DNA from 4 places in the Streptomyces sp. NPDC093094 genome. Region 1 is predicted to be linked to each of the others. Evidence: riboswitches for the same ligand, from Rfam matches in the RefSeq annotation. Region 1 holds a riboswitch; each other region holds the start of a gene.
The links. Region 1 has a riboswitch for cyclic di-AMP ahead of ACIQGV_RS21680 (NlpC/P60 family protein). Riboswitches for the same ligand answer to the same signal wherever they lie in the genome.

Region 1 (2,194 bases):
TGCGCCGGTGCCCACCAGCTCGCGCACCAGGGTGTACTGGGCGTGGTTGGTGTCCTGGTACTCGTCGACCATGACATGGCGGAAGCGGCGGCGGTAGTGCTCGGCGACGTCCGGGAAGGCACGCAGCAGATTGACCGTCGTCATGATCAGGTCGTCGAAGTCGAGGGCGTTCGCCTCACGCAGCCGCGACTGGTAGAGGGCGTACGCCTGGGCGAGGGTCTTCTCGAAGCCGTCGGCGGCCCGGGCGGCGAAGTCCTCCTCGTCGATCAGCTCGTTCTTCAGGTTGCTGATCTTGGCGCTGAACGCCTTCGGCGGGAAGCGCTTCGGGTCGAGGTCCAGGTCGCGGCAGACCAGGGCCATCAGGCGCTTGGAGTCGGCGGCGTCGTAGATCGAGAAGGACGACGTGAAGCCGAGCTTCTTGGACTCGCGGCGCAGGATGCGCACACACGCGCTGTGGAAGGTCATGACCCACATCGCGTGCGCGCGCGGGCCGACGAGCTGCTCGACGCGCTCCTTCATCTCGCCCGCGGCCTTGTTGGTGAAGGTGATCGCGAGAATCTGCCCGGGGTGCACGTTCCGCTCGGCCAGCAGGTGGGCGATGCGGTGGGTGAGCACACGGGTCTTGCCGGAGCCGGCGCCGGCCACGATGAGCAGCGGGGAGCCGGAGTGGACGACGGCCGCGCGCTGGTTGTCGTTCAGGCCCTCCAGCAGTGCGGCGGTGTCGACCGCGGGGCGCGGGGCGCCGTCGCGGTAGTACTCGTCCCGGTCCGGGGGCACGTCGAACTTCCCGCCGAACAGATCGTCCGGGATCGGCTCCGGAGCGTGCTCGTGCTCGGGCGGCGGCGGAGGCTCCTCCTCGTGCCCGCGAGGGGCCTGGAGGTCCGCCAGGAAGCTGTCGTCAAAGAGGCTGCTCATCGCTCTCCGAGTCTAGGGGGCGCCGCCGACAACCGGCCGCCGTCCGGGGAACTCCCCGGCCGCCACCCTACGTAGCACCACTGACACTGCCTGCGGCGCAGTAAGCGCGTGCACGACAAGGTCACGAAAATGTATCGGGCATATCGCCCATCAACCTTCACAAGGGCCACACGAGTTGGCTACGGTGCCGGGCAGGCCGTACGACCCCCACCGGCGAACGTCGCCGGGCCGCGCGGCCTCCGCCGAGTCCGATGCGCCCACACGGCGCGGAGCCGGGGACCCACCGATCCTGGGGTGAATCGGCCCACTCCCTCAGGGGAGCGCCGTAGGGCAAACCTTCCGAACCATCCGCCCGAACCCGACAGCTAACCCGGTAGGCGGCCGATGGAAGGAGTCGCCTCTCTTGGCGTCGCACCGCAAGGCGCGTCCCGCTGGTACGCGCGTCGCAGGCATACGGACCCCCGCCCTGGCCACGGCGGCCCTCACCTCCGTGGCCCTGCTGTCCCAGACGGCCAACGCCAGCCCCTCGGACGACGACCGGCCGAGCCTGGAGGAGGTCGAGAAGAAGGTCGACGACCTGTACCGCCAGGCGGAGTCGGCGACCGAGAAGTACAACTCGGCCAGGGAACGCACCTCCAAGCAGCGCAAGCAGGTCGACACCCTGCTCGACGACGTGGCCCGGCGCACCCAGAAGCTGAACGAGGCGCGCGAGGAGCTCGGTTCCTTCGCCGCCGCCCAGTACCGCACCGGCGTCGCCGCGCCCGACACGGAGACCTTCCTGCTCGCCGACACCCCGCAGGACTACTTCGACCGGACCCAGCTGATGGACCGCCTCACCGGCCGTCAGAAGGAAGCGGTCGACGACTACGTCACCGAGCAGTCCGCGACGATGGAGAAGCGCCGCGAGGCCACGCAGAGCCTCGAGACGCTCACCGACTCGCAGAGCGACCTGAAGACGGCGAAGGCCACCGTCCAGAAGAAGCTCGCCGACGCCCGCGAGCTGCTGTCGCGGCTGACGGCCGAGGAGAAGGCCCGGCTCGCGGCGATCGAGGAACGCGAGCGCGAGGAGGCCGCCCGCAAGGCCGCCGAGCTGGCCGCCCAGCAGGCGGAGGAGCAGCGGCAGCGGGAGGCCGCCGAGGAGGCGGCGCGGCAGGAGGCCGTGACCGGTGACGCGTCCCCGTCCACCGGCGGCACGGACACGTCCGGCTCGACGGGCTCCTCGTCCCCCTCCGTAGGCTCCGGCTACTCCACCAAGGCGGAGAAGACGCTCGCCTTCGCC
Region 2 (2,194 bases), on a different contig from region 1:
AGGAAGCCCCTGTCAGGGGTTGAGTCCCCTGTCGCGCAGCCACGCCATCGGGTCCACGTCGCCGCCGCCGACCTTGACCTCCAGGTGCAGGTGCGGTCCGGTGACATTGCCCGTCGCGCCCACGCGCCCGATCACGTCGCCGGTGTTGACCTTCTGGCCGACGCTGACGTTGATCGAGGACTGGTGGGCGTAGCGGATCTCGGTGCCGTCGTCGAGGGTGAGCACGGTGCTGTAGCCGTACGACCCGCTCCAGCCGGCCTCGGTGATCGTGCCGGTGTGGACGGCCTTGATCGGGGTACCGGTGGGCGCGGCGAAGTCGAGGCCCGTGTGGTACCCGGAGGACCACATGGAGCCGGCCTGGCCGTAGGTGGAGGTGATCGTGTACGAGGACGTCGGCAGGGTGAACTGGGTGGCCAGCTCGGCGAGGCGCTCGGCCTCGGCCTTCTTGCGGGCCTCCTCCTCCGCGGCGGCCTTCGCGGCGGCGGCCTTGGCCTCCGCCTCCTTCTCGGCCTGGGCGGCGGCCTCGGCGGCCTTCTTCTCGGCGGCTGCCTGGGCGGCGGCCTGCGCGGCCTGGGCGGCCTTGGTGTCGGCCTGGTCCTGCTGCTGCTCGGCCTGGGCCATGATGCGGGTGCGCAGGGCCTCGCCGGCGTCGGAGGTGCTCTGCGCGGTGTCGGCGGAGGCGGTGCCGAGAGAGCCGAGGGAGCTGAGCGGGGCGGTGGCCTCGACGGGCTCCTCGGCGGGCTCCTCGTCCGACAGGAGGGAGCCGACGGAGGGCAGGTCGGGCAGCGAGATGGAGACCGGCGGCTTGCCGGTCTGGGCGCTGGCCATGCCACCGCCGGCGACGGCGGCTATGACACCGACGCCGAGGACGGTGGAGCTGCGGGCGAGCCCGCCGCGCTGCTTGGCGACCCGGTGCTTGCCGCGTACGGGAAGAACGGACTCCGCGGTGGGGTTCCACTCCTCCCACGGTCCCTCGTCGCCCGGCCGACCGCCGTAGACAAAGGTTTCGGCGGTGTCGGAGGTGCGCTGGCCCGGGACGAACGGGACGTGCGGGGCAGGCCGGTTGGACGCCACGTGGGCGTACTCCTTTCCTTCCTTCTCGCCTACCGGGTTAGCTGACGGGTTCGGAGCAGGAAGGTCTCCTACGCGCGTATACAAGCCGTGTCTCCACGACCGGATACGCCCGATTCACCCCAAGTTGGTGGTTCCCCGGTTCCCTTGCGGGATTCGGCAGTGCGCACGGAGCCGTCTCTTGTGACGGCTGGGACGACCGCGCTGCGTTATCGGACGTTAATAGAACCAGGGGTCCAATTCCAAGCTGTTCGACTTGATCATTAACGCGCTCGCCGGGGACGTACGGCCCACGGGAGGAGAAATTCGGGCGAGTTGACCAGAACTCAGTACCGTCCGGTTTTTTGATGGTGACTCAGATGTTATGCGCAGGGCGCTCGTCCGGTCACTGCACGTCACATCGGCGCGGGACGCCGTACGGCCAGCAGCGCCATGTCGTCCGTCAGGGCGCCCCCGGCGTGCCGGCGGGCCTCCTCCGCGAGGGTGCGTAACAGGTCCCCCGGACCGCGGAAGACACGCCCGGCCAGCCACGCCTCCGGATCGAAGAACACCCCGCGGGCGTCCCGCGCCTCGGACAGGCCGTCGGTGTACAGCAGCAGCACGGCCCCGGCAGGGAAGGGCAGTTCCTCGGCCCGGTCGGGCCAGTGGCCCAGCTCGCTCATGCCGAGCGGCAGCGCGGTGCGGCGGGCGGACAGGGCGCGCAGGGTGCCGTCGGTGTACAGCACGAGCGGTGGCGGATGGCCGCGGTTGAGGACGCGTACGACTCCCTTTCCGTGCGGGAGTTCGACGAGCACGGCGGTCGTGAAACCCTCCTGCGCCTCCGGCTCCTCGCGCCGCGGTCCCTCGCGGTCCAGTGCCCGCTCCAGACGCTGCGCGACCTCCTCCAGCGTGGCCTCCTGCTCGGCCGCCTCCCGGAACGCCCCGATCACGACCGCGACCGCGGCCACCGCGCCCATGCCCTTGCCCCGGACGTCCCCGACGACGATCCGCACGCCGTACGGACTGTCCTGCACCGCGTAGAGGTCGCCGCCGATGTAGGCGTCCTCCTGCGCGGCCTCGTAGCGGGCGGCGATCTCGAAGCCGCCGATCCGCTCGGCGGGCTCGGGCAGCACGGCGCGCTGGG
Region 3 (2,194 bases), on a different contig from region 1:
GGACGTCAGGTGCCGACGCCGCGGACGACGGACGTCAGATGGCGACGCCGTGCGAGCGGAGGTAGGAGATCGGGTCCACGTCCGAGCCGTAGTCCGGGGTGGTGCGGATCTCGAAGTGCAGGTGCGGGCCGGTCACGTTGCCGGTCGCGCCGGAGAGGCCGACCTGCTGTCCCGCGGTCACCGACTGGCCGGTGGAGACGGACAGCGAGGACAGGTGGGCGTACTGGGCGTAGTGGCCGTCGGCCAGCTTGATGACGACCTGGTTGCCGTACGCGCCGCCCCAGCCCGCGGAGACGACGGTGCCCGCGCCGACGGCCTTGAGCGAGGTGCCGGTCGGGACGACGAAGTCGGCGCCCGTGTGGTAGCCGCTGGACCACATGCTGCCCGCCACGCGGTAGGCGGTGCCGACTCCGGCGCCGGAGACGGGGGCGCTGTAGCCGCTCGCCGCGGTGGTGTCCGCCTGGGTGGCGGCGGACGAGCCGGAGGAGGAGGGGGCGGAGGAAGAGGCCGAGGACTCGGAGGCCGAGGACTTCGACGCCTCGGCGGACTTCGACGCCTCGGCGGACTGCGAGGACGAGGAGGAGCCGGAGGAGCGCGTGGCCGGCTTCGCCGCGTCGGAGGACTTCCAGGACTGCGCCGCCGCGGCCTTCTTGCCGAGGGTGAGCTTCAGACCCGGGTGGATCATCGAGGGGTCGGAGCCGACGGCCTCACGGTTGTCCTGGTACAGCTTCTGCCAGCCGCCGCGGACGTTCTGCTCGTCGGCGATCTTCGAGAGGTAGTCGCCGTGCTTCACGGCATAGACGCGCGGGGCGGTCGACTTCTTCTCGGCGGCCCCGGTGGCCGCGGAGGTCTTCTGGACCGTGGCGGCCGACCGGACGGCGGCGTCCGGGGCGGACTGTCCGGTCGCGGCGTTCGCGCCGGTGGCCGCCAGCAGCGGCAGGGCGAGCGCGGCGCCACCGGTACCGGCGACGGCGATGGAACGGGTCAGGCGCTGGGCCTTGGGACGGCGGTGCTTACCCTTCGCGGGCATGGCGAATTCCTCTCCGGCGCCTGCGAGGTGAGCTGTCGGGTGCGGACTGGAGATGTCCGGCCGCGCCGAGACGCGGCTTAACCCCGAGCCGTTCCGGAGACCGGAACAGGCAGTCGTACCTGTGGGTCCCCCGCTCCTGCCGTGGACGGGTGGGTTTGTGCGGGCTCCGGTCGGCGGCAGGATTGGGCGTCCGTCCGGATCGGTGGCGAACGTAAGCGAGCAAGGCGCAAAGGGACAAGCAAGAGGTTCCGCCCGAAGCCCTTCTTCTTGATCCGTAAAGGAAATTCCCGGTCACCCTCCGTGCACGACGGCTCCGCCGGATTCCTCAAACTCCCTTGAGAAGGCCCTTGATTACGTGGACATGACCGACGACGCACGGTCACGGTTATGACGCTCCTCACGTGACACCTCTCCAGGTTCCTTTATTCCAGAGCGAGTTGGAATGAAGGAGTCAATACGGACAGAAGGTGCAGAAGTGGCGCGCGTCGGGAAATCCCCCGCGCTCACACGGGGGCGCGGCGCGGAACCATACGGACATAAGGTCCGTTTTGATCCAGTCTGTGGGCGTGTGCGGACGGGACGCGGACAACCCGTTGCCTCAGGAAGCCATGTCGTATGGTCATCGAAGCGCCCGCCGGACGAGCCGCGCCGGCGGGGCCGACCGGAGGGAGCCACCGTGACGCAGCAGGTCCCGTCGACCGAGCCCGAGCTGGCCGGAGTGCGCAATTTCCGTGACGTGGGAGGACTGCCGACGGTCGACGGGCGCCGGGTGCGCCGGGGCGTGCTCTTCCGCAGCGGACATCTGGCGCACGCGACCGCCGAGGACGCGGTGTTCCTCTCCTCCCTGGGCCTGCACACGATCTTCGACTTCCGCAACGCGGCGGACCAGAAGCTGGAGGGCCCGGACGTGACGCTGCCGGGCGTGCGCAACGTCAACCTTCCGCTGAGCGACCCGGCGGACGGGGCCGAGTTCTGGAAGATGGTGCGCGACGGCGACCTGGAGCTGCTGCGCTCGATCCTCGCGGACGGCAAGGCGGCCGGCCGGATGATCGCCTCGTACCGCATGATCGTCAGAGAGCGCACCGCCGAGCACGCGCGCGTACTGCACGCCCTCGCCGAGGACAGCGTCCCCGCGCTCATGCACTGCGCGGCCGGCAAGGACCG
Region 4 (2,194 bases), on a different contig from region 1:
GGTCCCCGTCGTCGCCCGAAAGGTCTCCGCATGCTCTCCGGGAACGGTCGCCACCGTCGCCCCCGCCAGGCTCCGGCTCTTCTCGTCGCGGCCGGAGTGACCGGCTCCGCCATCGCCATCCCGCTGCTGGGCGCCTCGGGCGCGAGCGCGGCGGACGGCACGACGTGGGACCGCGTCGCGGAATGCGAGACCGGCGGCGCATGGAGCGCCTACGACGGCTACGGCCACTTCGGCGGTCTGGCGCTCACCCAGCCCGACTGGGAGAACCACGGCGGGCTGGAGTACGCCCCGAGCCCCGAGCAGGCCAGCCGGCAGCAGCAGATAGCCGTCGCCGAGCGCATCCTCGCGGACCAGGGCGTCGCGGCGTGGCCGGCGTGCGGGCCGCTCTCGGGGCTGGGCCAGGACTCGGCCCCGGCGGAGGTCGACACCGGCGTGGCCGGCGACGAGTCGGGTGGGTCCGGCTTGACCGACACTTCCGATTCGTCCGCTTCTTCCGGTAGTTCCTCCCCGTCGACCGGCACCCCGTCGACCAAGTCGGACAAGTCGGCTGATGGGGCCAAGAAGGACACTTCGGCCGACTCGGACGCCGGGTCCGAGGGCGACGAGGAGAGCGGCTCCGACACCTCCCCCGCCCCGAGCGGCTCGCGCGAGCCCGACAGCGCCCGGACCGAGACCTTCGGGGACGAGGCGGACAAGTCCGGCGAGAACGCCACCTCTTCGGACACCACGGCCGGCGCCGGCACCGGCCGCCACCGCGGTGGCAGCGCCGACGAGGAGGCCGTGACGGACGGCCGTGAGGGCGGTTCCACGGGCCGTCACGCCTCGCGCAGCGGCGCGGCCGCACGGGACGCCGCCGACGGCGAGTACACGGTCCTTCCCGGCGACAGCCTCTGGAGCATCGCCGACTCCCTTGAGCTCCAGGGGGGATGGTCGGGCCTGTACGCCGAGAACCAGGACACCGTCGGCGCCGACCCGGACCTCATCGTCCCCGGTCAGACGCTCACGGTAGAGGGCGAAACGGACGAAAAGTAGCGGGAGTTCGGGTCATGGTTCGCCGCCAAATGTCCGGTTTGGTGAAACTGTGGGATGAGTCTCAGAGGCCCTGATCGTCTTTGAAATTCCGCCGATCGCGTGTCTACGGTCGGGACCGCTCGCCAACGTGAGCCCCGGCCGCCGCAACGCCGAATCCTGCCAGCGGCAGCACGGGAACAGTCGTCGCGTCATGCGCCGTGGGCAGGAGCGGGGGACCCAAGGTAAGTGCCGGTCCCGGTGGTTGAGGAGACTCGACGCCGGTATCGGCTCGGGGTGAAGCCGCAGCTCGTGAGGGCTGCGGCCGGGCAACTCAACCGGCCCGAACCCGACAGCTCACCTCGCAGGCGTCGGTGAGGGGATCCTCCATGCTGTTTTCCGGCAAGGGCAAGCACCGTCGTCCGTCCAAGGCCACCCGCGCCATCGCCGTCGCCGGTGTCACCGGCGCAGCCGTCGCCGCCCCGCTGATGGTGGCCGGCAACGCCTCCGCCGCCACCGTCTCCGAGTGGGACGCGGTCGCCCAGTGCGAGTCCGGCGGCAACTGGTCCATCAACACCGGCAACGGCTACTACGGCGGTCTGCAGTTCTCCGCGTCCACCTGGGCCGCGTACGGCGGCACCCAGTACGCCGGCAGCGCCGACCAGGCCAGCAAGTCCCAGCAGATCGAGATCGCCGAGAAGGTCCTCGCGGGCCAGGGCAAGGGCGCCTGGCCGGTCTGCGGCGTCGGCCTGTCGAGCACCCCCTACAGCGGCGGCGGCTCCGACAGCTCCTCCGGCTCCGGCTCCGGTGCCACGCAGCAGCAGAGCACCCCCGCCCCCCGCGAGACCGAGCAGCAGAGCGCCTCCCGCTCGCAGGAGCGCCCGGCCGTCAAGAAGACCGTCACCACCCCGACCGGCAAGAAGGTCGAGAAGGGTGACGGCGAGTACAAGGTCGTCAAGGGCGACACCCTCAGCTCGATCGCCGAGAAGCACGAGGTCAAGGGCGGCTGGGAGAAGCTGTTCCGGCTGAACGAGGACATCGTCGACGACGCCGACTTCATCTTCCCGGGCCAGCAGCTGCACCTGAAGTAAGCGGCTCCGTCCCTCCGGGCTCCCCGCCCCGGTGCGTGTTCCCCCGTACGCACCGGGGCGGGGTCATGTCCGGACCCGCTCACGGCCACCGATTT

Region 2: it holds a riboswitch for cyclic di-AMP, as region 1 does, so the genes downstream of both, ACIQGV_RS31520 (M23 family metallopeptidase) here and ACIQGV_RS21680 (NlpC/P60 family protein) in region 1, are expected to answer to the same signal.
Region 3: it holds a riboswitch for cyclic di-AMP, as region 1 does, so the genes downstream of both, ACIQGV_RS34055 (M23 family metallopeptidase) here and ACIQGV_RS21680 (NlpC/P60 family protein) in region 1, are expected to answer to the same signal.
Region 4: it holds a riboswitch for cyclic di-AMP, as region 1 does, so the genes downstream of both, ACIQGV_RS26920 (transglycosylase family protein) here and ACIQGV_RS21680 (NlpC/P60 family protein) in region 1, are expected to answer to the same signal.

The regions. Positions count from the first base shown of each region.
Region 1 covers NZ_JBIVOX010000009.1:319,295-321,488, reverse strand. Annotated here, with positions in the region: gene pcrA (DNA helicase PcrA) at 1-915, opposite strand, end outside; cyclic di-AMP (ydaO/yuaA leader) riboswitch at 1,146-1,311, shown strand; gene ACIQGV_RS21680 (NlpC/P60 family protein) at 1,319-2,194, shown strand, end outside.
Region 2 covers NZ_JBIVOX010000018.1:133,969-136,162, reverse strand. Annotated here, with positions in the region: gene ACIQGV_RS31520 (M23 family metallopeptidase) at 13-1,074, opposite strand; cyclic di-AMP (ydaO/yuaA leader) riboswitch at 1,086-1,243, opposite strand; gene ACIQGV_RS31515 (PP2C family protein-serine/threonine phosphatase) at 1,467-2,194, opposite strand, start outside.
Region 3 covers NZ_JBIVOX010000023.1:40,906-43,099, reverse strand. Annotated here, with positions in the region: gene ACIQGV_RS34055 (M23 family metallopeptidase) at 35-1,030, opposite strand; cyclic di-AMP (ydaO/yuaA leader) riboswitch at 1,035-1,192, opposite strand; gene ACIQGV_RS34050 (tyrosine-protein phosphatase) at 1,707-2,194, shown strand, end outside.
Region 4 covers NZ_JBIVOX010000013.1:107,322-109,515, reverse strand. Annotated here, with positions in the region: gene ACIQGV_RS26925 (transglycosylase family protein) at 31-1,032, shown strand; cyclic di-AMP (ydaO/yuaA leader) riboswitch at 1,216-1,394, shown strand; gene ACIQGV_RS26920 (transglycosylase family protein) at 1,398-2,099, shown strand.